Linked DNA regions of Streptomyces ficellus. The protein of the gene in region 2 binds, or shares a complex with, the protein of the main gene of each other region. Links are inferred from orthologs where the notes say so. Each region holds a gene or a part of one and is shown on either strand. Other genes may lie near its edges. The genes, in order: rplI and rpmG.

Region 1 (16,350 bases), 650 kb from region 2 along the record:
GCCCAGGTTGAAGGCGCCGATGTTGACGGCGGACGCCAGGGTCGGCGCTCCGGACGCCTGGTCGAGCACCCGCTTCTGGAGGGGCGGCACGGTGGCGAAGCCCAGGGCGCCGATCAGGGCGAGCGTGACGGCCGCGGCCACCTTGTGGTGCGCCGTGAAGGTGAAGAGGGCGAGCACCAGGGCGAGGGCGGTGAGCGACACGTAGAGCAGGGGCATCAGCGCCCGGTCGGCGTACTTCCCCCCGATCAGGTTGCCGCCGACCATGCCGAGCCCGAAGAGGACCAGCAGCCAGGTGACGGCACCGGCCGAGAAGCCGGCGACGTCGGTCATCATCGGCGTGATGTAGGTGATCGCGGCGAAGACGCCTCCGAACCCGAGGATCGTCATCGCCATGGCGAGCAGGACCTGTACGTTGCGGAAGGCCGCGAACTCGTGGCGCAGGCGCACGCCCGCGGGCTTGGGCTGCTCCGGAACGAGCTTGGCGACGCCGATCAGGCCCAGTACACCCAGCGCCGCGACCAGGAAGAATGTCGTCCTCCAGCCGGCGCTCTGGCCGATGAAGGTGCCCAGGGGCACGCCGACGACGTTGGCGACGGTCAGGCCGGTGAACATCATCGCGATCGCGCCCGCCTTCTTCTCCGGGGCGACGAGGTCGGCGGCGACGACCGAGCCGATGCCGAAGAAGGCGCCGTGCGCGAAGGAGGCCACCACGCGGCCGGCGAGCATCAGCTCGAACGCGGGGGCGGCCGCGGAGAGCACGTTGCCGGCGATGAACAGCCCCATCAGCAGCATCAGCATCCGCTTGCGGGAGATGCGGGTGCCGAGGGCGGTCATCAGCGGGGCACCCAGGACGACGCCGAGCCCGTAGCCGGTGACCAGCAGTCCGGCCGTGGGGATGGACACCTGGAAGTCGGCCGCCACCTCGGGCAACAGGCCCATGATCACGAATTCCGTGGTCCCGATACCGAAGGCCCCGATAGCGAGGGCCAGAAGCGCGAGCGGCATGGAGTACACCTTCCGGAAGATTGCGTCTGCGCCTTACGAGCGTCGACAATAATTGCAGACGCGGGTTAATTGCAAGCGCGGGCTATTGCAGACGTCGTCTATCCTGGTGACAAGCCGCTCCGGGACGGAGGACACATCCCATGACAGCCACAGACCCGGCTCTCACCGCCCTCTCACAGGGCTGGTGCGCGCTCTCCCTGCTCCACGGGAAGATCGAGGCCAGCATCGAGCGCGAGCTGGAGGCCAAGCACGGCCTCAGCGTGCGCGAGTTCTCCCTGCTCGACGTCCTCAGCCGTCAGCACAACGGGCCCGGTGGCCACCTCCAGATGAAGCAGGTGGCCGATGCGGTCGTGCTGAGCCAGAGCGCCACGACCCGGCTCGTCACCCGCCTGGAGGACCGCGGCCTGCTCACGCGCTATCTCTGCGACACCGATCGGCGCGGCATCTACACCGACGTCACCGAGTCCGGCCTCACCCTGCTCGCCGAAGCCCGGCCCACCAATGACGCCGCTCTGCGGGCGGCGCTCGACGAGGCGGCGACGAACCCGGAGCTCGCCCCGCTGGTCCGGGCCGTCGAAGAACTGCACGTACCGGTCGGCTGACCGGGCGGGGCAGGGGGCAACGTAGCCTGCAGCCATGAGCGATCTTGAGATCAGGCCCGCCGCCCCTACCGACATCCCCGCCATCGTGGCCATGCTGGCCGACGACCCCCTGGGCGCGCAGCGCGAGTCGCCCGACGACCTCACCCCGTACACCACGGCCTTCGAGCGGCTGTCGGGCGACCCCAACCAGCACCTGGCCGTGGCCGTGCGCGACGGACGGGTCGTCGGGACCCTGCAGCTCACGATCATCCCCGGACTGTCACGGCGCGGCGCCACCCGGTCGATCATCGAAGGCGTCCGCATACACGCCGATGAGCGCGGCGGAGGCCTCGGCACCCAGCTCATCGAATGGGCGATCGCCGAATCGCGGCGTCAGGACTGCCGGCTGGTCCAGCTGACCTCTGACGCCACGCGCACCGACGCCCGCCGCTTCTACGAACGGCTCGGGTTCGAGGCCTCACACGTGGGCTTCAAGATGGCGCTGTGACGCGCGTGCCAGGGGGCTTCCCCAGGGCGAACGTGCACGGTTTCACGTGAAACGTCGTCAGAGTCCGCGCCAGCCCTCCGCGTCGACCCCGCCCGGCACGGCACCGCCCGGCTCGTACGGCTCTCGGGTGAAGACGAACGACCCGAGGTCGACGTGGCTGACCGTGCCGTCCTCGCGCCGGACCACGCGTAGCGTCTCCCCCGCGTAGTACCCGTCCAGCCCGATCCAGGTGCCCTTGTCCTGCGCCCGGAAGTGCGAGGCGCGGCCCGGACCGCGCAGGGGGCTCAGCTCGACCCCGCCGTCGGCGACCACCCGGAGACCGTAGGAGTAGGTACCCCAGTACCAGGGACCGGTCAGCTCCAGCAGCGCCGGATCGGCCTCCGGCAGCGGCCGCCAGGGCTCCGGGATCCGCGGTTCGGCGTCCGCCACGATACGTACGAGGTCGGCGGCGACCGCCCCCGGCGCCGGCCCGGACGTGGCATTCGCCAGGGCGACCGCGGCGACACCGTCCTCCACGCTCACCCACATCCCCGCGACGAAGCCGGGCAGGGAGCCGCAGTGCCCCACCAGCGTGCGTCCGTCGCCGCGCACCAGCTGCAACCCGAGCCCGTAGCCGCTGCCCCACTCCCCCGCCTCCGAAGGGACGGCGGGCGTACGCATCTCCCGCACCGTCTCGGCGCTCAGCACCCGGTCGTCACCCTCCGCCAGGAAGAGAGCGAACCGGCACAGGTCCTCCGCGGTCGACCAGAGCTGCCCAGCCGGGGCCATCAGCCCCAGGTCCTCCGCCGGCTCCGGCAGCAGCACGTCGGCCCACGGGTGCACCGCCCAGCCCCCGGCGTGCGGGGCGACGGGCTGGGGGCTCGTGCGCCGCAGGCCCAGGGGCTCCAGGATCTCCGCCTTCAGCGCCTCCTCCCACGGCACCCCGCGCACGGCTTCGACGAGCGAACCCAGCAACGTGTAGCCGGTGTTGGAGTAATGGTGACGGCGCCCCTGCGGGTGCAGGAGCGGCCGCTCGCCCAGCACGTCCGCCAGCTCGGGGCGCAGCGTGCCCGGTGTCCGCTCCCACCACGGTGACGGCGACTCAGCCGCCAGGCCTGCACTGTGCCCCAGCAGTTGCGCGACCGTCACGTCACCCACACCGGTCCCTGGCAGGTGCTTCTCCAGCGCGTCCCCGAGGTCCAGAAGACCCTCGTCCCGCAGCCGCATCACCAGAACCGCCGTGAACGGCTTGGTGATGGAGCCGATCCGGTACTGCGTATCGGCGTCGGGCACCTGCCCGTCCACGCAACTGCGCCCGCCCTGCCACCGCAGCCGGCCGTCCCTGGCGACCGCACCGACGAGCGAGGGCGTCCGGCCCTCCACCTGCGCGGTGGCCACCCGGTGCAGGAGGGCGCGCTCCGTGCTGGGGAGAAGTGCTTCGAAGGATGACGTCATCCCCCAGGTGTATCCGCCATACTGCGGCACCGTCGACCGCATTAGCCCACGACGGGCGCCCGCTCCACCTCCGCCGAGCCGTTCAGCGCGCCGACGAGCCGCCCCAGCGCCTCCTGTTCGTCGCGGGGCAGCCACCGGCCCGCATGCACCATGTGCAGGGCCGCCACCAGCCGAGTCCGGTCGCCTTCCGTTCCAAGATCAGCCAGGTGGGCAGGAAGCACCATGAGTTGGACCGGCAGCGGCCCTGTACCGCCCGCCTAGACCTCACCGGTGCTGACGGTCAGCAACTGCTGGCACCGCCACTGCAACGGAACCTCGGGGCGGTGCGTGAGCCGCTGCACGAGCGTCGGGAACAGGTGGTGCGTCGCCTCTGCGGCGAGGTGCTCGCTCAGCCAGTCGACCGGGAGCCGCTGGCTGAAGCCGTGCACGGCGGCCTCCTGGGCCAGGTCCAGGAGGTGAGCGGTGTCGACGGCTCGGATGGTGCGGGGAAGGGTCGGGGCCATGCCGCGATGATGCCAATAAGCCTCTGCGGGGCCGAGCGGTCAGCCGGGCCGGGACGCGATCCGGCGACGTGCAGACCCCCAGACTTCTTCGAACTCCTCGAAGGTGAGTTGTTCGGGGTCGTGGCCTTCCCATTCCGAGACGGGCGACTCGGCGGTGATCCCGAACCTGCCGTCGTACTCATCGAGGCGGCCTGCGTCACGGGCCCGCTGCCCCTCGGCGACGGAGGCAGCTGCGACCGGGATCAGCTCAGGCCCTTCGAGTTCGACCTGCCGGATCACCCAGCCGTCGGAGTCGACCTCGAAGTAGAACCAGGTGTCACCCTCGTCCCAGTGGCAGCGCATCCATGTGGTCATCAGGCGACTTTCATCCGACATCGGGTCGTGGGATCCCAACGCGAAGGTGAGACTCTGCTAAGCCGTGGATCAGGTCTGCGCCATGTCGACGAACCGCGAGTAGTGGCCCTGGAAGGCCACGGTGATCGTCGCTGTCGGGCCGTTACGGTGCTTGGCCACGATGAGGTCCGCCTCGCCCGCGCGGGGGGACTCCTTCTCGTACGCGTCCTCGCGGTGCAGCAGGATGACCATGTCCGCGTCCTGCTCGATGGAGCCGGATTCGCGGAGGTCGGAGACCATCGGCTTCTTGTCCGTGCGCTGCTCGGGGCCACGGTTCAGCTGGGACAGCGCGATCACGGGGAGCTCCAGCTCCTTGGCCAGCAGCTTCAGGTTTCGCGACATGTCGGAGACCTCCTGCTGCCGGCTCTCGGCCCGCTTGGAGCCGCCGGACTGCATCAGCTGGAGGTAGTCGATGACCACCAGCTTCAGGTTGTTCCGCTGCTTGAGCCGGCGGCACTTGGCGCGGATCTCCATCATCGACAGGTTCGGGGAGTCGTCGATGTAGAGCGGGGCCTGCGACACGTCCGGCATCCGGCGGGCGAGCCGCGTCCAGTCCTCGTCCGTCATCGTGCCGGAGCGCATGTGGTGCAGGGCCACCCGCGCCTCCGCCGACAACAGACGCATGGCGATCTCGTTGCGGCCCATCTCCAGGGAGAAGATGACGCTCGGCAGGTTGTTCTTGATCGAGCACGCACGGGCGAAGTCCAGCGCGAGCGTCGACTTACCCATGGCGGGACGTGCGGCGATGACGATCATCTGGCCGGGGTGCAGGCCGTTCGTCAGCGAGTCGAAGTCCGTGAAGCCGGTCGGTACGCCGGTCATCTCGCCGCTGCGCGAGCCGATCGCCTCGATCTCGTCGAGCGCGCCCTCCATGATGTCGCCGAGCGGCAAGTAGTCCTCGCTCGTGCGCTGCTCGGTGACCGCGTAGATCTCCGCCTGGGCCGAGTTGACGATCTCGTCGACGTCGCCGTCGGCCGCGTATCCCATCTGCGTGATCTTCGTGCCCGCCTGGACGAGCCGGCGCAGGACCGCCCGCTCGTGGACGATCTCCGCGTAGTACGAGGCGTTCGCCGCGGTGGGTACCGACTGCACGAGGGTGTGCAGGTACGACGCCCCGCCGACCCGGGTGATCTCCCCGCGCTTGGTCAGTTCGGCGCCCACGGTGATCGGGTCGGCCGGCTCGCCCTTGGCGTAGAGGTCGAGGATCGCGGTGTAGATGGTCTCGTGGGCCGGCTTGTAGAAGTCGTGGCCCTTGATGATCTCCACGACGTCCGCGATGGCGTCCTTGGAGAGCAGCATGCCGCCGAGCACGGACTGCTCGGCGTCGAGGTCCTGCGGGGGGACCCGCTCGAAGCCGCCCGCGCCGCTGTCCCAGGGGCCGCTCTCGCTGCCCCGCTCGTGCTGTTCGTCCCGGCCCATGCCCCGGCCGCGGTGGTCGCTCCCGCGCTGACGCGTGACGGGCAGACGGTCACTGGGTCCGGTGTCGGCCCAGGGGTCGTCCAAGGGCTCGGGGATGCTCACCGGCCCACCTCCTCCCGTCCGCTCCGCGGACCTCGCCGTGCCATTCTTTCTACGGCACGACACTGACAAGCGAGAGGCTCAACTCCGCTTCTGGCGCGTCGAGCGCCGGACCACGGTAGGCCCGCGGGCACCGTCAGCCAATCTGGTTATCCACAGGGCCTGTGGGTGAAGACCCAGATGCTGTGGAGAACCCCGCAGAACCTGTGCACGGAGCGGGGGACAGCCGTGTGGACAAACTCATAGCCCCACCAGCAAAGCGTCTCTGACCTGCGTCTTTTCCATCCACTGGCTGTGGGGGAGAAAAACTTTCCCCGCTGGACCAAGATCAGAACAAACGGCGCACACCCGAAGGGTCAACTCAGCGATCGGTAAGGATCCAATGGCCCTTGCATCTCTTACCTGTGGAAGATTAGATTGCCCCCATGACCCAGGCCCCCGCCCGACCGAAGAGCGACCGCCGCCGGCACGACCGCGAGATCATCGCCCTCGCCGTGCCGGCCTTCGGAGCGCTCGTCGCCGAGCCGCTCTTCGTGATGGTCGACAGCGCCGTCGTGGGTCACCTCGGCACCCCGCAGCTCGCCGGTCTCGGCATCGCCGCCGCCCTGCTCGCCACGGCCGTCAGCGTCTTCGTCTTCCTCGCCTACGCCACCACCGCGGCCGTCGCCCGCCGCGTCGGGGCCGGCGACCTGCCGTCCGCCATCCGGCAGGGCATGGACGGCATCTGGCTGGCCCTGCTCCTGGGGCTGGCTGTCATCGTCGTCACCCTGCCCGCCGCGCCCTGGCTGGTCGACCTCTTCGGCGCCTCCGGCACCGCCGCCCCGTACGCCACCACCTACTTGCGCGTGTCCAGCCTCGGCATCCCGGCCATGCTCATCGTGCTCGCCGCCACCGGCGTACTCCGGGGCCTCCAGGACACCAAGACCCCCCTCTACGTCGCCGTCGCCGGGTTCACCGCCAACGCGGTGCTGAACGTGGCGCTGGTGTACGGCCTCGGCCTCGGCATCGCCGGCTCCGCCTGGGGCACGGTCATCGCCCAGTGCGGCATGGCGGCGGCGTATCTCGTCGTGGTCGTCCGGGGAGCACGACGCCACGGCGCCTCCCTGCGCCCGGACGCCGCCGGGATACGGGCCAGCGCCCAGGCAGGCGTCCCGCTCCTGGTCCGCACGCTCTCGCTGCGCGCGGTCCTGATGATCGCCACGGCGGTGGCCGCTCGCCTCGGGGACGTGGATGTCGCCGCCCACCAGATCATCCTGTCCCTCTGGAGCCTGATGGCCTTCGCCCTGGACGCCATCGCCATCGCCGGCCAGGCGATCATCGGCCGCTATCTGGGCGCGGGCGATGCCGACGGGGCACGACGGGCCTGCCGCCGCATGGTCGAGTGGGGGATAGCCTCCGGACTGGTGCTGGGCGTACTGATCGTCCTGGCCCGCCCCCTCTTCATCCCGCTCTTCACCAGCGACTCCACCGTGCGGAACGCCCTCCTGCCGGCGCTGCTGGTCGTGGCGCTCACGCAGCCGATCGCCGGGGTGGTCTTCGTCCTGGACGGGGTGCTGATGGGCGCCGGCGACGGCCCGTACCTGGCGGGAGCGATGGTGGTGACCCTCGCGGTCTTCGCCCCGGTCGCCCTGCTGATCCCCCTGCTGGACGGCGGCCTGACCGCCCTGTGGTGGGCGATGGGGCTGATGATGACGGTCCGGATGCTCACCCTGGGCCTGCGCATGCGGTCGGGCCGCTGGGTGGTCACCGGCGCCACCCGCTGACCCGCGACGGCGGCCCGGCCCGCACGGCCCGCATGGCCCGCCCGGCCCGCACGGCCCGCGCGACTCATCACGGCCTCCAGGGCCGCGACCCACACCACCTTGGCCTCTCGGGCCACGCCCCGTGCCACGACCCCCTTGGTCATGTTTCACGTGAAACACGACCGGCCGTCCCCGCAGCGCGCGCAGGCACAGCAGAAGGGCCGCACCCTCAGGTGCGGCCCTTCCGTGTCACGCGATGAGCCTGTCACTCAATGATCGCTGCGCGACCTGCTGAGCGCAGAAACTCAGGCAGCGACGATCTCGACGCCGAGCTTCGCGACGACCTCGGCGTGCAGACGCACGGAGACCTGGTGCGAACCAAGGGTCTTGATCGACGAGCCGAGCTCGACACGACGCTTGTCGACCTCGGGACCACCGGCGGACTTGATCGCCGAAGCGATGTCGGCCGGGGTCACGGAGCCGAAGAGACGGCCGGCGTCGCCGGAGCGAACGGCCAGACGCACCTTCGTGCCCTCGAGCTGAGCCTTGATCTCGTTGGCCTGCTCGATGGTCGCGATCTCGTGGATCTTGCGGGCGCGGCGGATCTGCGCCACGTCCTTCTCGCCACCCTTGGTCCAGCGGATCGCGAAACCACGCGGGACCAGGTAGTTGCGAGCGTATCCGTCCTTGACGTCGACGACGTCGCCGGCGGTGCCGAGGCCGGAGACCTCGTGCTTGAGGATGATCTTCATGTTTCGGTCACCCTCTCTTATCGCGCGGTGGACGTGTAGGGCAGCAGCGCCATCTCACGGCTGTTCTTCACGGCCGTGGCGACGTCACGCTGGTGCTGCGTGCAGTTGCCGGTGACGCGGCGGGCACGGATCTTGCCGCGGTCGGAAATGAACTTCCGCAGCATGTTCGTGTCCTTGTAGTCCACGTACGCGGTCTTGTCCTTGCAGAATGCGCAGACCTTCTTCTTCGGCTTGCGCACAGGCGGCTTCGCCATGGTGTATCTCCTGTGTGATCAAGAAGTGGGGTACGAGCCTGATCCCCGTAAGCCCTGGGGCTCAGAAGGGAGGCTCGTCCGAGTAGCCGCCGCCGGAACCGCCGGAGCTTCCGCCCCAGCCGCCCCCGCCGCCCTGCTGCTGCTGGCCGCCGGCCGGCGCGCTGGTCGCCCACGGGTCGTCGGCGGGAGCGCCGCCACCCTGCTGGCCACCACCCGGGGCACCGCCCCAGTTGCCGCCGCCCTGCTGACCCCCGCCGTAGCCGCCCTGGCCACCGCGGCCGGTGGTCTTGGTGACCTTGGCCGTGGCGTTCTTGAGGCTGGGGCCGACTTCCTCGACGTCCAGCTCGAAGACCGTGCGCTTTACGCCCTCGCGGTCCTCGTACGACCGCTGCTTCAGCCGGCCCTGCACGACGACGCGCATGCCTCGCTGGAGCGACTCGGCGACGTTCTCCGCCGCCTGGCGCCAGACCGAGCAGGTCAGGAACAGGCTCTCGCCGTCCTTCCACTCGTTGGTCTGACGGTCGAACGTACGGGGAGTGGACGCGACGCGGAACTTCGCGACCGCCGCACCGGACGGGGTGAAGCGCAGCTCGGGGTCGTCGACAAGATTGCCGACGACCGTGATGACGGTCTCGCCTGCCATGGGGAACCTCTCGGCGGGATTGCTTCTGGCTGCTTGCTGCTGCTACTCGAAACCCGATGACCTCTGAGCGAGAGTGCTCAGTGGGTCTCGGGACGGAGGACCTTGGTCCGGAGGACCGACTCGTTCAGGTTCATCTGGCGGTCGAGCTCCTTGACGACCGCAGGCTCGGCCTGCAGGTCGATGACCGAGTAGATGCCCTCGGGCTTCTTCTTGATCTCGTAAGCGAGACGACGACGGCCCCAGGTGTCGACCTTCTCGACCTTTCCGTTGCCCTCACGGACGACGGAGAGGAAGTTCTCGATCAGCGGGGAGACAGCGCGCTCCTCGAGATCGGGGTCGAGGATGACCATCACCTCGTAGTGACGCATGTGGAACCCACCTCCTTTGGACTCAGCGGCCACGGTCGTTCCGTGGCAGGAGGGTCGTGATGCGTACGCAACGGTATCGGCCACCACTGACATTCGCCCTCAGCGAGTGAGGGACTCCGATCAGGGCATGGGCAGACACCGGTGCAGACCGTACAGAGTACCCGCACACCGGCTTCCGGTTGAAATCCTGTGGCCAGGGGACGCAATCTGTACACATCGGGTGCGTGCGGCGCTACGATGCGCCGCCTTCCGGCACAGCCAGGAGGACCTCATGGCCCAGGCATTCCATCGACACCCCACCTCGTCCCTCTTCGCCACGGACGGCAAGCCCCACCCGCTGCAGGACACCCTGATGGCGGTGACCCTGGGGCTCGGTCTGATCGCCTTCATCACGGCCCAGTTCCACAGCCTCCACCTGATCAGCTCCTGGGCGGGCCTGGTGGGCGTCGTCACCGGCGCCTACGGCCAGTACATCTCCGAGACGACACGCGAGCGCACGGTGCTGATCATCGGCATGGGGGCGTCGGCGATCGGACTGGGGCTCGGAATGGCCCACGGCGGCCTCTTCGGCGGCGTACTCGGTTAGGCCCTTCCGCCACGGCCGGCGGGGCTCGGTACGGGCCCTCCCGGCATGCAGCCAGCCGGGGCGCTCCTCGGTGCCAGTAGGCTTCGCGCGAGAGCCGGAGCCCCTGTACCCATGGGGACACACCTGCCGAGGAGCGCCCCGCATGAGCCTGACCCTGAGGACCATCAGCCGAGAGCAGCATCTGGCGTACATCCAGACCCTGCCCGCGGCGAGCCACTGCCAGGTCCCCGCATGGGCTGATGTGAAGACCGAGTGGCGCTCGGAGAACCTGGGCTGGTTCGACAAGGACGGTCAGCTCGTCGGCGCGGGCCTGGTCCTGTACCGCCAGCTCCCGAAGATCAAGCGGTACCTCGCGTACCTCCCCGAGGGCCCGGTCATCAACTGGTACGCGCCGAACCTGGACGACTGGCTCCAGCCGATGCTGGCGCACCTGAAGAACCAGGGCGCCTTCTCGGTGAAGATGGGCCCGCCGGTCGTCATCCGCCGCTGGGACTCGGCCGCGATCAAGTCCGGCATCCAGGACCCGGACGTCAAGCGGCTGCGTGACGTCGAGGCCTCGCACATCGAGCCGCGCGCCTTCGAGGTGTCCGACCGGCTGCGCAAGATGGGCTGGCAGCAGGGCGAGGACGGCGGCGCCGGCTTCGGCGACGTCCAGCCCCGCTACGTCTTCCAGGTGCCGCTGGCGAACCGTTCGCTCGACGACGTCCTCAAGGGCTTCAACCAGCTGTGGCGCCGCAACATCAAGAAGGCCGAGAAGGCCGGTGTCGAGGTCGTCCAGGGCGGTTACGAGGACCTCGCCGAGTGGCAGCGGCTGTACGAGATCACGGCCGTGCGCGACCGGTTCCGGCCCCGGCCGCTGTCGTACTTCCAGCGGATGTGGACCGTCCTCAACAGCGAGGACCCCAACCGCATGCGGCTCTACTTCGCCCGGCACAACGGCGTGAACCTGTCGGCGGCCACCATGCTCGTGGTCGGCGGGCACGTCTGGTACTCGTACGGCGCCTCGGACAACATCGGCCGCGAGGTCCGGCCCTCGAACGCGATGCAGTGGCGCATGCTGCGCGACGCCTACGCCATGGGCGCGACCGTCTACGACCTCCGGGGCATCTCCGACTCCCTGGACGAGACGGACCACCTCTTCGGCCTCATCCAGTTCAAGGTGGGCACCGGCGGTGAGGCCGTCGAGTACATCGGCGAGTGGGACTTCCCGCTGAACAAGCTGCTGCACAAGGCACTCGACATGTACATGTCGCGTCGCTGAACGCTTCCGTAGTCCGTAGTCCGTAGTCCCGCCCCCCGAGTCTCCCGTCCCGGGGCTCGGGCCTCGGGTCTCGTACATCCCTCTGCTACACCGCAGCCACAGAAAGGTTCCGGGCCGGCCATGGCGCTCTCCCTCTACGTCGACACCGCTCGCTGGCGGGCGCACCAGAAGTCCGTGATCGACCAGTTCCCGGGCGTCGTCCCGGTGTGCAAAGGCAACGGCTACGGCTTCGGCCACGAGCGGCTGTCGGACGAGGCGTCCCGCTTCGGCGCCGACATGCTGGCGGTGGGCACCACGTACGAGGCGGCCCGCATCAAGGACTGGTTCGGCGGCGACCTGCTGGTCCTGACGCCGTTCCGGCGGGGCGAGGAGCCCGTCCCGCTGCCGGACCGGGTGATCCGCTCGGTGTCGTCCGTGGACGGCGTCCACGCGCTCGTCGGCGCCCGTGTCGTCATCGAGTGCATGAGCTCGATGAAGCGGCACGGCATCGGCGAGCACGAGCTCGGCCAGCTGCACGCGGCGATAGAGGACGTGCGCCTGGAGGGCTTCGCGCTGCACCTGCCGCTGGACCGCACCGACGGCACCGACGCCGTCGAGGAGGTCATCGGCTGGATGGACCGGCTGCGCGCGGCCCGCCTTCCGCTGCACACCATGTTCGTCAGCCACCTCAAGGCGGCGGAGCAGGCCCGGCTCCAGCAGCAGTTCCCCCAGACCCGCTTCCGGGCCCGCATCGGTACGCGGCTCTGGCTGGGCGACCACGAGGCGACGGAGTACCGGGGCGCGGTCCTGGACGTCACGCGCGTCGCCAAGGGTGACCGTTTCGGCTACCGCCAGCAGAAGGCGGCGTCCGACGGCTGGCTGGTCGTCGTCGCCGGTGGCACGTCGCACGGGGTGGGCCTGGAGGCCCCCAAGGCCATGCACGGCGTGATGCCGCGCGCCAAGGGCGTGGCCCGGGCGGGCCTGGCGACGGTCAACCGCAACCTGTCGCCGTTCGTGTGGGCGGGCAAGCAGCGCTGGTTCGCCGAGCCGCCGCACATGCAGGTGTCGATCCTGTTCGTCCCCTCGGACGCCCAGGAGCCGAAGGTCGGTGACGAGCTGGTCGCCCACCTGCGGCACACCACCACCCAGTTCGACCGCATCGTCGAGCGCTGAGCACCCGGGCGGTGCCGGGCCGCCCGGGGCCGTCGCTCATGCGCGGCCCCGGCGGTCACGCGCGGCCCCGGGCGGTCACTCCCGTACGACGCCCCACTCCACACGTGGTCCCTGGACCGCGTGTGCGGCGTGCTGCGGCGGGGGTGCGGCGGGGCCGAGTACGAACACGTCCTCCGCGCGGTCGAGGACGCCGCCCGACGGGTCGTCCGTGCCGTCGCGCCGCACCCCGTCGCGCTCGGGCAGCAGGATGTCCCGTACGACCATGGCGCACAGGAACAGCGTCCCGGCCAGGTGCAGCAGGATCGCGAACTGGTAGCCCTCCGTCGGCAGCCCCTGCTTGTTGCCGCTCGTGGTGTACGCCAGGTACATCCAGATCCCGGCGAAGTACATGACCTCGCAGCCCTGCCAGACGAGGAAGTCGCGCCAGCGCGGGCGGGCCAGGGCGGCGAGCGGGATCAGCCACAGCACGTACTGCGGTGAATAGACCTTGTTGGTGAGGATGAACGCCGCCACCACCAGGAAGGCCAGCTGGGCGAAGCGGGGGCGGCGCGGCGCGGTCAGGGCCAGTGCGGCGATCCCGGCACAGGCGAGCACCATCAGCACGCTCGCGTAGGTGTTGACGGCGTCCGGGGTGATGTCGGCGCCGGTGCGCTGGGTGATGATCAGCCAGAAGGACCCGAAGTCGATGCCCCGGTCGTGGCTGAAGGAGTAGAACTTCTTCCAGCCCTCCGGTGCCAGCAGCATCACCGGCACGTTCACCACCAGCCACGAGGCGGCCGTGCCCAGCACGGCCAGACCGAACTCCCGCCACTTCCAGGCCCGCCAGCACAGCAGCAGCAGCGGCCCGAGCAGCAGGAACGGGTAGAACTTGGCGGCCGTGGCCAGGCCCAGGAGGACACCGAAGGCGAGCGCCCGCCCCCGGGACCACATCAGCATGGCGGCGGCGGTCAGCGCCACGGCGAGCAGGTCCCAGTTGATGGTCGCCGTCAGGACGAAGGCGGGGGCCAGGGCGACCAGCAGGGCGTCCCACGGGCGGTGGCGGTGCGTGCGGGCGACGCAGACGGCGAGGACGGCCACGCAGATCATCAGCATGCCCGCGTTGACCATCCAGTACATCTGCTCCCGGTACTGGAGGTCGCCGTCGAAGGGGAGCGTCAGCCAGGACGCGACCTGCATGAACAGGCCGGTGAGCACCGGGTATTCGAGGTACTCCATGTCGCCGCCGAGGCGGTCGAAGTAGGGGATCAGTCCGTCGGCGAAGCCCCGCCCGATGAAGAGGTGCGGGATGTCCGAGTAGCAGGCGTGGGTGTACTGCGAGCTGGTGCCGCGGAACCACGCCCAGTTGTAGCAGGGCAGCTTCTGGACCATGCCGAGCGCGAACATCCCGATCGCGACGAGCGCGATCACCCGGACGGGCGTGAACGCGCTGTCGCCGAAGCGCGCCCACCGGCCGGCGGGGCCACCGATCAGTTCGCTCCCGGCGGCCGCGATCTCGTCCCGGCGGGTCGGGGGCACGACGGGACGGTCCTGGTGGGCGCTCGTCGTCTTGTGTGGGCTCGGCATGGGGACATCCTGCCGTACGTGGCCGGGGCCCGGCGCGGCCTGTGGACAACGGTCCGCGGGGGCGGGCGGGCGGCCGCCGGGCGACGCGGAAGAGCACCGGGCAACGCGGAGGGCCGCCGCGTCCGGCGTACGTACGCGAGGTACGTACCCGGTGCGACGGCCCTCGCAGCCGTGGCCTTCGGTGGCCGTGGAGGGGGAGCGGGGGCTAGCCCTCGGTCCCGCCGAACCAGCCGCCGTTGGCGCCGCCGTTGCCGTTGCCATTGGTCGTGCCGGCGGTGGGCGGCGAGGGACTGGTGCCGCCGGTGGTGGTCCCGCCGTCGTCGGTGCCGCCGGTATCGGTCCCGCCGGTGTCGGTTCCGCCACCGCCGTCCTGGCCGCCGTCCTGACCGCCGTCCTGGCCGCCGTTCTGGCCGCCGTCGTCGTTGTTGCAGTCCCAGTCGAACGGTCCGCACGAGGGCTCGGCCGGCTTGCTCGACTCCGACGGCGACGGGGTCGGCGAGGGGCTCTCCGACTCCGAAGGCGACGGGGTCGGCGAGGGCGAGTCGGACGGCGTCGGCTCGGGGCTCTCGGCGCCACCGCCGTACACGGTGTCGGCCTCCAGCTCCTCCGGCTCGGGGAACGGGATGACCTCCGCGCCCTTGAGCGCGGTCGACATGTACTTCTGCCAGATCTCGGACGGGAAGGACGAGCCGTGGATCTTCTTCTGGCCGCCGGTGCCGAACATCTCCAGGAACTTGCGGTTCTTGTTCTCGGCGTTGTCGTCCATCCGGTACATGTCGATGGCCGTGGCGAGCTGCGGCGTGTAGCCGACGAACCAGGCCGACTTGTTGCCGTCGGTGGTACCGGTCTTGCCGGCGACCTGACGGCCCTGGATGGCCGCGTTGTTACCGGTGCCCTCGGGGTCCTCGACGACGTCGCGCAGGACGTCGGTGACGTTGCTGGCGATGGCGGACGAGAAGGCCTGCTTGGTCGTGGCCTCGTGCTTGAAGATCACGTTTCCGCGCTTCGACACCTCGGTCACGGAGAACGGGTCACGCTGCTTGCCGTTGGCGGCGAAGGTGGCGTAGGCGCCCGCCATGCGGATGGCGCTGGGGTCGGAGATGCCGATGGAGAAGGACGGGACGTCGCCCTCGACGAGGCTCTCCTTGCGCAGCCCGGCCTGGATCGCCGTCTCGCGGACCTTGTCGATGCCCACGTCCATGCCCAGCTGGACGAACGGCGAGTTGGCCGAGTGGATCATCGCCTCGCGGAGGTTGATGTCCCCGTAGTCCTGGTCACCGTCGTTGACCTGGAGCCACTCCTTGCCCTCTTCGTTGTGCCAGACGCTTCCGTCGTACCTCTTGATCTTGAGCTTGTTCTTGCCGTTGTAGATCGTCTTGTCCGGGTCGACCGTCCGCCGCTGGTCGGGTCCCTGTTCGGGGCCGCTGCCCGGGTCCCGGACGCCGTGTTCCATCGCCGCGGCGAGGACGAACGGCTTGAACGTGGAGCCCACCTGGGCACCGGTCTGGTCGGCGTTGTTGGTGAAGTGCTTGGTCGCGTCGGAGCCACCGTAGATGGCGACGATCGCGCCGGTCTTGGGGTTGACCGAGGCGCCACCGAACTGGACGTGCGTGTCCGTGTCCGGGCGCTCCTTCGGGTCGATGTTGGCCTTCTCGACCTTCTCGACGGCGGCCTTCAGCGCGTCGACCTTCGGCTTCTCGAAGGTCGTCTTGATCGTGTAGCCGCCCTGGGCGAGCTTCTTCGCCGTGATGCCCACGTCGTTGTTGTTGATGACGTAGGCCTTGGCGAGGTCGACCATGTAACCGACCTGACCGCTGAGCCGAGCCTGCTTCTTCGGGGCGACGGGCATCGGGAACTTCGTGTACTTCGCCCGCTCCGAGGCTTCGAGGTGCCCGTCCTTGACCATCTCGTCGAGGATCCACTGCCACCGCTTGGTGACCGCCGCCGTGTTGGCCGCCGGGGTCGCCCGGGGGTCGATGTCCACCGAACCCGCGGGGTCGTAGTAGGTGGCGCCCTTCAGCAGTGCGGCGAGGAACGCGCACTCGCTGGCGTTGAGGTCCTTGGCGTCCTTCTCGTAATAGGTGCGC
Region 2 (11,208 bases):
GTACATGTGAGGCGGGCGTACGTTGGGCCCGCTGCGACCGTCGCCCCTAGGGGGCCACGGTCAATGCGCGAGCCGAATTACTCGGCACCGCCCTGCTCGGCCTGCTTGGCACGGAGCGCGTCCACGGTGCGGACGAGCTTCGAGGGAAGCGCCTGGAAGAGCGCGGCAGCCTGGGACTGCTTGCCCTTCATGGCGCCCGCCAGCTTGGCGAGCAGAACCTCGCGGGACTCGAGGTCCGCAAGCTTCTTGATCTCATCGGCGGAGATCGCCTTGCCATCAAGGACACCGCCCTTGATGATCAGGTTGGGGTTCTCCTTGGCGAAGTCACGAAGACCCTTCGCCGACTCCACCGGGTCACCGGTGATGAAGGCGACAGCCGTCGGACCAGCGAACTGGTCGTCCAGCGTCGAGATCCCGGCCTCGTTGGCCGCAATCTTGGTCAGCGTGTTCTTCACCACGGCGTACTGGGCGTTCTCACCGAGCGAACGGCGCAGCTGCTTGAGCTGTGCCACGGTGAGACCGCGGTACTCGGTCAGCACGGCGGCGTTCGAGCTGCGGAACTTGTCCGTCAGCTCGGCAACCGCAGCAGACTTGTCGGGCCTCGCCATGAGCCTCGGCCTCCTTCCGGGTGATTCGGACCGCGTGGGCTGAAGGAAGGAGACTGGGCAAAACGAAACGCCCCGGCGCAGGCGCACGGGGCGTGACTCAACCGGTCGCGCTCAGCGAGGAGCGGTATCCAGGAGTTCATCCACAGTCACCTGCGCGGGTCGTCCGCAGCTAGCGGATCCTTCGGCCGCCGCGACTCTGACGAGCGCAGCAACGACCAGCGGTCTTTGGCTTCTGTGGAAGAGTACGGGACCGCCCCGCCGTCAAGCAAATCGCCGCCGGCCGGGTGACTCCCCGCCCCCGCGCGCCCGTGCCACCGCAGCGCTCCGGCCGGGCTCCGGGGGCCTGACAGGGGCCTCCACGGGGCCAGGGGGCCCACGGGCGCCACCGGCTCGTGGGGCGGGCCCCGTACGACGAGAAACCGGCCCCCGCCGCTCCTGCGAGCGGCGGGGGCCGGTTTCGTGCGCGTGACCCGCGACTGCCGTCAGATTCAGACGGCGGCCGGGTCCTCCTCGACGAGGAGGTTGCGGGTGCGGTTGGAGTCCAGCGGGATGCCGGGGCCCATCGTGGTGGTGAGGGTCGCCTTCTTGATGTAGCGGCCCTTCGCGGCGGACGGCTTCAGACGGAGGACTTCCTCCAGCGCCGCCGCGTAGTTCTCGACCAGCTTCGTCTCGTCGAAGGAAACCTTGCCGATGATGAAGTGCAGGTTCGAGTGCTTGTCGACGCGGAACTCGATCTTGCCGCCCTTGATCTCGTTGACGGCCTTGGCGACGTCCATGGTGACGGTGCCGGTCTTCGGGTTCGGCATCAGACCACGCGGGCCGAGGACGCGGCCGAGGCGGCCGACCTTGCCCATGAGGTCCGGGGTGGCGACGACCGCGTCGAACTCGTTCAGGCGGTTGCCCTTGGAGATCTCGTCGATCAGTTCGTCGGAGCCGACGATGTCGGCGCCCGCGGCTTCCGCGGCCGCAGCACGGTCACCGGTCGCGAAGACCAGGACCCGGGCGGTCTTACCGGTGCCGTGCGGAAGGTTCACGGTGCCACGGACCATCTGGTCGGCCTTGCGCGGGTCGACGCCCAGGCGGAAGGCGACCTCGACGGTGCCGTCGAACTTGGTGGTGGCGGTGTCCTTGGCGAGACGGACGGCCTCGAGGGGGGCGTAGTTACGCTCCCGGTCGACCTTGGCGTCCGCGCCGCGGAGTGCCTTGCTGCGCTTCACTGCTTCTCCTGGTGTGGTTCAGGTGTGGAGTCGTGGTCCGGGCCAGCGCGTGGCCCTCCCACAGGTCGTACGGGGGGCTGCTCAGCCCTCGACCGTGATGCCCATGGAGCGGGCGGTGCCGGCGATGATCTTCTCGGCGGCGTCCAGGTCGTTGGCGTTCAGGTCGGGCAGCTTGACCGAGGCGATCTCGCGGACCTGGGCGCTCGTGAGCTTGGCGACCTTGGTCTTGTGCGGCTCGCCGGAGCCCTTGTCCACACCCGCGGCCTTGAGGATCAGCTTGGCGGCCGGCGGAGTCTTGGTGATGAAGGTGAAGGAACGGTCCTCGTAGACCGTGATCTCCACCGGCACGACCATGCCACGCTGCGACTCGGTCGCGGCGTTGTAGGCCTTGCAGAACTCCATGATGTTGACGCCGTGCTGACCCAGGGCGGGGCCGACCGGCGGAGCCGGGTTGGCCGCGCCGGCCTGGATCTGGAGCTTGATAAGCCCCGTGACCTTCTTCTTCTTGGGAGGCATTGCTCTCTCCGGGTCCTAGTGAGAGTTTCTCGCCACCATCCGACGTCATCCGGATGGAGGCATACCGCACAACGATAACGGGTATCCATGCGCGGCCAAAAACCGAGCAGGTCAGAACGGGCGCGAGGCCCGGTCTGACCTGTTCGGAAGCTGTATGCGTCAGTTCTTCTGGATCTGGTCGAAGCTCAGCTCGACCGGGGTCTCGCGACCGAAGATCTCGACGAGGCCCTTGACCTTCTTCGAGTCGGCGTTGATCTCGTTGATCGTGGCCTGGAGCGTGGCGAACGGGCCGTCGGTGACGGTGACCGAGTCGCCGACCTCGAAGTCCAGCACCTGGACCTCGACCTTGCGGGCCGGAGCCGGCTTGCCCTCGGCCTCGGCGGCCTCGCGGGCGGCCTTCTCCTCGGCCTCCGGGGCGAGCATCTTGACGATCTCGTCCAGGGTCAGCGGGTACGGGTCGTAGGCGTTGCCCACGAAGCCGGTGACGCCGGGGGTGTTGCGGACGACGCCCCAGGACTCGTTCGTCAGATCCATGCGGACGAGAACGTAACCGGGCAGCTTGTTCTGCCGGACGTTCTTGCGCTCGCCGTTCTTGATCTGGACGATCTCTTCCTCGGGGACCTCGGCCTGGTAGATGAAGTCCTCGACGTTCAGCGAGACGGCACGCTGCTCGAGGTTGGCCTTCACGCGCTTCTCGTAGCCCGCGTAGGTGTGGATGACGTACCACTCGCCGGGCAGGCCGCGCAGTTCGTCGCGGAGGGCGGCGATGGGGTCGGCCGGGGCCTCGGGCTCCGCCGCCTCGGCGACGACGTCGTCGGTCTCGTCCTCGTCGGCGTCGGTCTCGTCGGCTTCGGCGGTCTCGCCCTCGGCGGTCTCAGTGCCGGCCTCGGCCTCGGGGGCCTCCTCGACCGCGTCCTCGTCCTCGACGTGGAGAGCGGCCTCTTCGGCGGCCTCGCCGACAGCGGCGTCCGCAGCTTCCGCCTGGTCCTCGTCGGCCGCCTCGACGACGTCGAGCTCGTCCTGGGCGGACTCGTTCAGGTTCGGGTCAGACACGGTGGCTGCTTCTTCCTGGATACAGATGGGGTGGAACATGCGAAAAGGGGCGCCTGGGTGGGCGCCCTCCGCGGGACTCAGCCGAAGACGTACTTGACTGCTTCCTGGAAGCCGAGGTCAATCACGGTCACCAGACCGATCATGATGACGACGAAGACGATGACGACGGTCGTGTACGTCGTCAGCTGGCTGCGAGTCGGCCAGACGACCTTGCGCAGCTCGGCGACGATCTGGCGGTAGAAGAGCGCGAGACGGCCCAGCGGGCCCTTCTTTCCGCGCTTGCCGCCCTTGCGGCCCTTCTTCTTCGACTCCTGTGCTTCGTCCTCGGCATCAGGCATGTCGATGGAGCCTACGGCATCCGTCACGTCTCTCACCTGATTCCGGGTCGGCCGTGCCGCGCCCGGGTGGAGCCGCACGGCGGTGCAATGAAGTACATACCTGCGCACACAACCTGGCGGTGTGTGTAGCAGGGCCGGAGGGACTTGAACCCCCAACCGCCGGTTTTGGAGACCGGTGCTCTACCAATTGAGCTACGACCCTCTGTCGTTCTCCCCCAACCTACCGCATCCGTGGACGTGGTCGATGAGGGCCAACGAGCAGAGAGTGTACGTGGTCAGCGGCGCCGCGTCGAACAGATAGCTCCTGACACGGTCGGCGCAGCCCCCTCGCACCCGTCGGATTCCCGCCGTCCGCACGGCGAGATCCGTGTGCCGCGCTCTTTCCCGGTCTGGGAGCATGGGCCGCATGAGCGCTGCAACCCCTCCCACCGAGCGCCGGGTCTCCGCCCGAGTCGGCGCGATCTCCGAGTCCGCGACCCTCGCCGTCGACGCCAAGGCCAAGGCCCTCAAGGCCGCCGGGCGCCCGGTGATCGGCTTCGGCGCGGGTGAGCCCGACTTCCCGACGCCCGGCTACATCGTCGAGGCCGCGGTAGAGGCCTGCCGCAACCCGAAGTACCACCGCTACACGCCGGCCGGCGGACTGCCCGAGCTGAAGGCAGCCATCGCCGCGAAGACGCTGCGGGACTCCGGCTACGAGGTCGACGCCTCCCAGGTCCTGGTGACCAACGGTGGCAAGCAGGCGATCTACGAGGCGTTCGCCGCGATCCTGGACCCGGGCGACGAGGTCATCGTCCCGGCGCCGTACTGGACGACGTACCCCGAGTCGATCCGGCTGGCCGGCGGTGTGCCGGTGGAGGTCGTCGCCGACGAGACCACCGGCTACCGGGTGTCCGTGGAGCAGCTGGAGGCGGCCCGTACGGAGCGGACGAAGGTCGTCCTCTTCGTCTCCCCGTCCAACCCGACCGGCGCCGTCTACACCGAGGGCGACGCCGAGGCGATCGGCCGCTGGGCCGTCGAGCACGGCCTGTGGGTGATGACGGACGAGATCTACGAGCACCTCGTGTACGGCGACGCCACCTTCACCTCGCTGCCGGCGATCCTGCCCGAGCTGCGGGACAAGTGCGTCGTCGTCAACGGCGTGGCCAAGACGTACGCCATGACCGGCTGGCGGGTCGGGTGGATCATCGGCCCGAAGGACGTGGTGAAGGCCGCGACGAACCTCCAGTCGCACGCCACGTCCAATGTGTCGAACGTCGCACAGGCCGCCGCGCTGGCCGCCGTCTCGGGCAGCCTGGACGCGGTGGCGGAGATGCGGGCGGCGTTCGACCGCCGCCGCCAGACCATGGTGCGGATGCTCAACGAGATCGAGGGCGTCTACTGCCCGACCCCGGAGGGCGCGTTCTACGCGTACCCGTCGGTGAAGGGGCTGCTGGGCAAGGAGATCCGCGGCAAGCGCCCGCAGACCTCGGTGGAGCTGGCGGCGCTGATCCTCGACGAGGCGGAGGTGGCGGTCGTTCCCGGCGAGGCGTTCGGCACGCCGGGCTACCTGCGGCTGTCGTACGCGCTGGGCGACGAGGACCTGGTCGAGGGCGTGTCGCGGATGCAGAAGCTGCTGGCGGAGGCGCGCGACTGAGCCGGCCCTCCACGGAGGCGCGGACGTACGGGCGGGCTCCCGGCGGTGTGCCGGGGCCCGCTTTTCCGTTCCCTTGAGCACCCGATCGGTGAAAGGGGCTCCCGCGCGGGCGGCGGTTTTGGCAAGATCCCTCAATGGAGCACGTACGAGATCTGCGGCTGTTGCCCAAAGCCCATCTGCACCTGCACTTCACCGGGTCGATGCGGCCCGGGACCCTGCTGGAGCTCGCCGACAAGTACGGCGTCCATCTGCCCGAGGCGCTGACCGGCGGAGAGCCCCCGCAGCTGCGGGCCACCGACGAGCGGGGCTGGTTCCGTTTCCAGCGGCTGTACGACATCGCCCGGTCCTGCCTCCGCGAACCGGAGGACATCAGGCGCCTGGTGCGCGAGACGGCCGAGGAGGACGTCAGGGACGGGTCGGGGTGGCTGGAGATCCAGGTGGACCCGACGTCGTACGCCCCGCGGCTGGGCGGTCTGATCCCGGCCCTGGAGATCATCCTGGACGCGGTGGAGAGCGCCTCGCGGGAGACCGGCCTGGGCATGCGGGTCCTGGTGGCCGCGAACCGCATGAAGCACCCGCTGGACGCCCGGACCCTCGCCCGCCTGGCCGTCCGGTACGCGGACCGGGGCGTGGTCGGCTTCGGGCTGTCGAACGACGAGCGGCGCGGCATGGCGCGGGACTTCGACCGGGCGTTCGCGATCGCCCGGGAGGGCGGGCTGCTGGCCGCGCCGCACGGGGGCGAGCTGACCGGCCCGGCGTCCGTGCGGGACTGCCTGGACGACCTGCGGGCGGCGCGCATCGGGCACGGCGTCCGGGCCGCGGAGGACCCCCGGTTGCTGCGCCGGCTGGCCGAGCGGGGAGTGACCTGCGAGGTGTGCCCCGCCTCGAACGTGGCGCTCGGCGTGTACGAGAAGCCCGAGGACGTCCCGCTGCGGACGCTGTACGAGGCCGGGGTGCCCATGGCGCTCGGGGCGGACGACCCGCTGCTGTTCGGGTCGCGGCTGGCGGCCCAGTACGAGATCGCCCGCGCCCACCACGGTTTCTCCGACCACGAGCTGGCGGAGCTGGCCCGTCAGTCGGTGCGCGGCTCGGCGGCGCCGGAGGACGTCCGGGCGAAGCTGCTCGCGGGCGTCGACGACTGGCTGGCGGGCCCGTGAGCGGCGTCAGAGGCTGACGCCGACCGTCACCGGCTCGTTGACCAGCGTGACGCCGAAGGCGTCCCGTACGCCCGCGACGACCTCGCGGGCGAGGGCGAGCAGGTCCTCGGTGGTGGCCTCGCCGCGGTTGGTGAGGGCCAGGGTGTGCTTGGTGGAGATGCGGGCGGGGCCGGTGCCGTACCCCTTGGTGAAGCCGGCCTTGTCGATGAGCCAGGCCGCGGAGGTCTTGACCCGTCCGTCGCCGGCTGGGAAGGCGGGCGGGGCGACGTCGGCGCCGAGGCGGTCACGGACGCGGGCGAGGAACTCCTCGTAGTGCGCCTGCTCCAGGATCGGGTTGGTGAAGAACGAGCCCGCCGACCAGGTGTCGTGGTCCGCCGGGTCCAGGACCATGCCCTTGCCGGCGCGGAGCGCGAGCACCGTCTCGCGGGCGGTGGCGGCCGGGACGCGGTCGCCGGGCTCCACGCCGAGCACGCGGGCCGTCTCGGCGTACTTGATGGGCGCGCTCAGCCCCTGCGCGTCCTCCAGCTCGAAGCGCACCCGCAGCACGACGAACCGGTCCGGGTCGGCCTTGAAGCGGCTGTGGCGGTACGAGAAGTCGCACTCGGCGTTCGGGACGGTGACCGTCTCGCCCGAGCGGCGGTCGTACGCCACGACCTCCGTGATGGTGGCCGAGACCTCCTGGCCGTACGCCCCGACGTTCTGGATCGGGGTGGCGCCCGCCGAGCCGGGGATGCCGGCCAGGCACTCGATGCCGGCGAGCCCGGCCTCCACCGTGCGCGCCACGGCGTCCGTCCACACCTCACCGGCCGCCAGCTCCAGCCGCGTGCCGTCCAGGACGAATCCCCGGGTGGCGATGCGCAGGGCGGTGCCGTCGAAGCCCTTGTCGCCGATGACGAGGTTGGACCCGCCGCCGATGACCAGCAGCGGGGTGCCGGTCTCGTCGGCCTCGCGCACGGCGGCGACGACCTCGTCGTCGGTGGTCGCCGTGACGAGCCGGTTCGCGGGGCCGCCGAGCCGGAAGGTGGTCAGGGGGGCGAGGGGAGCGTCGTGGAGTTCCTGCACGCGCCCAAGCCTACGGTGCGGCTCGGACAGCCCCTTCCGGGTGCGCGCCGGGGGGGGCCACGCGCGCGTGGCACCCCCCGGGCGGCGTCGGGCGTGCGGCGGTCAGGCGAGCCGTACGACGGCGCGGGACATGCCGAGCACCTTCTGGCCGGCGCTCATGGCGGTCAGGTCCACCCGCACCCGGTTGTCGTCCAGCTTCGCGGCGACCTTGCCGCTGACCTCGATCAGCGCGCCCGTCTCGTCGTTGGGGACGACGACCGGCTTGGTGAACCGCACCCCGTACTCGACGACCGCCCCCGGGTCGCCCGACCAGTCGGTCACCACCTGGATCGCCTCGGCCATGGTGAACATGCCGTGCGCGATGACGTCCGGCAGCCCGACCTCCCTGGCGAACTTCTCGTTCCAGTGGATCGGGTTGAAGTCCCCGGAGGCGCCCGCGTACCGCACCAGCGTGGCGCGCGTCACGGGGAAGCTCTTCGCCGGCAGCTCGGTGCCGACCTCGACCTCGTCGAATGCGATCTTCGCGCTCATCGCCTCACGCCTCCTCTGCCGCGGCACGGGCCACGAGCTTCGTCCACGCCGTCACCACGTGCTCACCGGCCTCGTCGTGGACCTCCCCGCGGACGTCCAGGATGTCGTTGCCGGCGAGCGACTTGATGGCCTCGATGGTCGAGACGACCGTCAGCCGGTCCCCCGCCCGTACCGGACGGGTGTACGCGAACTTCTGGTCGCCGTGCACCACGCGGCTGTAGTCCAGGCCCAGCTGCGGGTCCTCGATCACCGCTGACGCGGCCCGGAAGGTGATGGCGAACACGAAGGTCGGCGGAGCGATCACATCCGGGTGGCCGAGCGCCTTGGCGGCCTCCGTGTCGGTGTACGCCGGATTCAGGTCCCCGACCGCCTCGGCGAATTCGCGGATCTTCTCCCGGCCGACCTCGTACGGCGCGGTGGGCGGATAGGTCCGCCCCACGAAGGACTGATCGAGCGCCATGAACTCGCTACCTCCTGGGTCATGTCTTCGAACAAACGACACGAGGCCGCCCCCTGACGGGGACGGCCTCGTGTACGAGCCTGATTCAGCGCGTTTCGCGGTGCGCAGTGTGCGCGTTGCAGCGCGGGCAGTGCTTCTTCATCTCAAGACGGTCCGGGTTGTTGCGCCGGTTCTTCTTGGTGATGTAGTTCCGCTCCTTGCACTCCACGCAGGCCAGCGTGATCTTCGGGCGGACGTCGGTGGCAGCCACGTGAGTGCTCCTTGACGGACGGATGGACGGATGAACGCATAAAAGAGTAGCCGATCGAAGGACCGACCCCACAATCGGCTACCGTGTGTAGCGGTGACCGGACTTGAACCGGTGACACAGCGATTATGAGCCGCTTGCTCTACCGACTGAGCTACACCGCTTTGATACGGAGTCCCTCACCCGAAGGTGAGGGCTACCGCACCAGAGCCCCAATACGGAATCGAACCGTAGACCTTCTCCTTACCATGGAGACGCTCTGCCGACTGAGCTATTGGGGCGAGCGATGAAGACATTACACGGTCGGCCGCCGTTCGCCCAAATCCGATTCCCCGCGGCTACCCGGCCCCCGCGCCGCCACTCCCCAAAACGCTCACGGAACGCCCACCGCCCCCTTCCGGCGCCGCCACGGAGGGTCACCCCGGGCGGTCCGCCGGCCCGGCGGGCGGGGCGTCGGCCCCGTACATCCCCGAGGTCCCGTACGCCACTCGCGCCCCGCGCCGGTACGACTATTGCGCTCCTCCTCGATGCCCAGTGGGACGGCCCCTAGGCTCGGCTCACGCTGCGTGATCACGCCAGTACGCCCGTACACCCGCACGGCCGGCGGCCCCGCCGCCCGCACGCCGCGGACCACGCCGAGCCACCGAGCCCCCGAGCCCGCCAGGAGCCCGATGTCCTCCGACAGCCAGCAGCCGCAGCCGCCCGAGGGCGCCACCGCCGACGCCACCGCGCTGCTGCTGTGCGGCGCCCGCCTCACCGACGGCCGGACCGTCGACGTACGGCTCAGCGGCGGGCGCATCGAAGCCGTCGGCACCGCGGGCAGCCTGCCCACCCACGGCGCCCGCGTCGACCTCGCCGGCTACCTGCTGCTGCCCGCCCCCGCCGAACCGCACGCCCACGCCGACACCGCGCTCAGCGCCGACGGCCCCGGCCCCGTCTCGTACGCCACCGAGGACGTCCAGCGCCGCGCCACCGAGGCCGCGCTGCTCCAGCTCGGGCACGGGGCGACCGCACTGCGCGCCCACGTCCGGATCGGCGACGTCCAGGGGCTCGGCCCGCTGGAGGCGGTCCTCCAGGCGCGCCGCTCGCTGCGCGGGCTGGCCGACCTGACGGCGGTCGCCGTCCCGCGGCTGCTGACCGGTGTGGCGGGGGCGGACGGGCTGGCGATGCTGCGCGACGCGGTGAAGATGGGCGCCGGGGTGGTGGGCGGGTGCCCGGACCTGGACCCCGACCCGGCCGGGTACGCGGAGGCGGTGCTGGAGGTGGCCGCGGAGCACGGCTGCCCGGTCGACCTGCACACGGACGGCGACGACCCGGCGCGCCTCGCCCGGCTGGCCGCCATGGCGGGCGGTCTGCGGCCGGGGGTCACCATCGGGCCGTGCGGGGCGCTGGGGCGGCTTCCTGGCGACGCGGCGGGGCGGGCGGCCGACCAGCTCGCGGCGGCGGGCGTGACGGTCGCGTGCATGCCGCAGGGCGGCTGCGGCGGTACGGAGGTGCGCGGGGTCGCGCCCGTGCGGCTGTTGCGGGCGGCGGGCGTACGGGTCGCCGCCGGGAGCGGGGCGCTGCGGGACGTGGCCAACCCGGTGGGGCGGGGCGATCCGCTGGAGGCGGCGTACCTGCTGGCCTCCCAGGGCGGGTTGCGGCCCGCGGAGGCGTACGGGGCGGTGAGCGGGGCCGCGCGGGAGGCGATGGGGCTGCCCGCGGTGCGGGTGGAGGCGGGGTTCCCGGCGGAGCTGCTGGCGGTGCGCGGGGAGCGGTTGTCGGGCGTGCTGTCGCTGGCGTACAGCCGGATCGTGGTGCACCGCGGCCGGGTGGTGGCGCGGACGAGCGCGGTGCGGGAGTACTGCGACTCGGCGGCGGCGCTCGAACTGCCGCGCCAGGGACGGCCGGACGCCCGCCCCTGACCATCCGGATGCCCGCGCGGGGCGTCCTCGGCGGGCGGACCTCGGCGGGTGTCCTGACGGCCCGTCCGGCGCCGGTGTCCGTGCGTTCCGGGATCCGTTCCGGCATTCGTTCCGGCCCGTCGGTGCCTGGTTCCTGCGCGTTTTCGGCTCCGGCGTCGTACGGTCGGGAGCATGCGCATTGTCATCGCTGGAGGACATGGTCAGATCGCCCTGCGACTGGAGCGGTTGCTGTCGGCGGGCGGGCACGACGTCGCGGGCATCATCCGCAACCCCGAACAGACCGACGCCTTGCGCGAGGCGGGTGCCGAACCGGTCGTCCTGGACCTGGAGTCGGCGACCGAGGACGAGGTCACCGCGGCGGTCACGGGCGCCGACGTGGTGGTCTTCGCGGCGGGCGCCGGCCCGGGCAGCGGCGCGGAGCGCAAGGCCTCCGTGGACCGCGGGGCGGCGGTGCTCTGCGCGGACGCGGCGGCCAGGGCGGG

What was found.
Region 1: rpmG (region 2) and rplI share a complex: the UniProt entries of both Bacillus subtilis proteins name them as parts of the 50S ribosomal subunit. The link is inferred for Streptomyces ficellus from one-to-one orthologs.

Annotation. Positions count from the first base shown.
Region 1 is NZ_CP034279.1:3,654,144-3,670,493, reverse strand. Bases 6,714-9,550 are described here. They hold rplI (50S ribosomal protein L9), read right to left. Parts: upstream 8,437-9,550; coding sequence 7,990-8,436; downstream 6,714-7,989. Other genes in these bases: rpsF (30S ribosomal protein S6), read right to left, coding at 9,411-9,550; EIZ62_RS16215 (single-stranded DNA-binding protein), read right to left, coding at 8,752-9,333; rpsR (30S ribosomal protein S18), read right to left, coding at 8,454-8,690; EIZ62_RS16230 (MATE family efflux transporter), read left to right, coding at 6,714-7,705. In the rest of the region: EIZ62_RS16265 (MFS transporter), read right to left, coding at 1-1,005; EIZ62_RS16260 (MarR family winged helix-turn-helix transcriptional regulator), read left to right, coding at 1,146-1,607; EIZ62_RS16255 (GNAT family N-acetyltransferase), read left to right, coding at 1,642-2,094; EIZ62_RS16250 (serine hydrolase domain-containing protein), read right to left, coding at 2,152-3,528; EIZ62_RS32745 (hypothetical protein), read right to left, coding at 3,570-3,695; EIZ62_RS16240 (hypothetical protein), read right to left, coding at 4,071-4,385; dnaB (replicative DNA helicase), read right to left, coding at 4,455-5,945; more of EIZ62_RS16230, read left to right, coding at 6,368-6,713; more of rpsF, read right to left, coding at 9,551-9,701; EIZ62_RS16205 (hypothetical protein), read left to right, coding at 9,973-10,287; EIZ62_RS16200 (lipid II:glycine glycyltransferase FemX), read left to right, coding at 10,430-11,548; EIZ62_RS16195 (alanine racemase), read left to right, coding at 11,669-12,700; EIZ62_RS16190 (glycosyltransferase family 87 protein), read right to left, coding at 12,776-14,263; EIZ62_RS16185 (transglycosylase domain-containing protein), read right to left, coding at 14,469-16,350. UniProt on the Bacillus subtilis protein: Binds to the 23S rRNA.
Region 2 is NZ_CP034279.1:3,001,581-3,012,788, forward strand. Bases 7,244-9,969 are described here. They hold rpmG (50S ribosomal protein L33), read right to left. Parts: upstream 8,826-9,969; coding sequence 8,661-8,825; downstream 7,244-8,660. Other genes in these bases: EIZ62_RS13050 (UDP-N-acetylmuramate dehydrogenase), read right to left, coding at 7,244-7,584; EIZ62_RS13055 (MaoC family dehydratase), read right to left, coding at 7,687-8,115; EIZ62_RS13060 (MaoC family dehydratase N-terminal domain-containing protein), read right to left, coding at 8,120-8,575; EIZ62_RS13080 (amidohydrolase family protein), read left to right, coding at 9,494-9,969. Outside these bases: rplJ (50S ribosomal protein L10), read right to left, coding at 78-608; rplA (50S ribosomal protein L1), read right to left, coding at 1,097-1,825; rplK (50S ribosomal protein L11), read right to left, coding at 1,907-2,341; transcription termination/antitermination protein NusG, read right to left, coding at 2,501-3,394; preprotein translocase subunit SecE, read right to left, coding at 3,472-3,759; EIZ62_RS13040 (pyridoxal phosphate-dependent aminotransferase), read left to right, coding at 4,139-5,365; EIZ62_RS13045 (adenosine deaminase), read left to right, coding at 5,500-6,522; more of EIZ62_RS13050, read right to left, coding at 6,529-7,243; more of EIZ62_RS13080, read left to right, coding at 9,970-10,726; EIZ62_RS13085 (SDR family oxidoreductase), read left to right, coding at 10,898-11,208.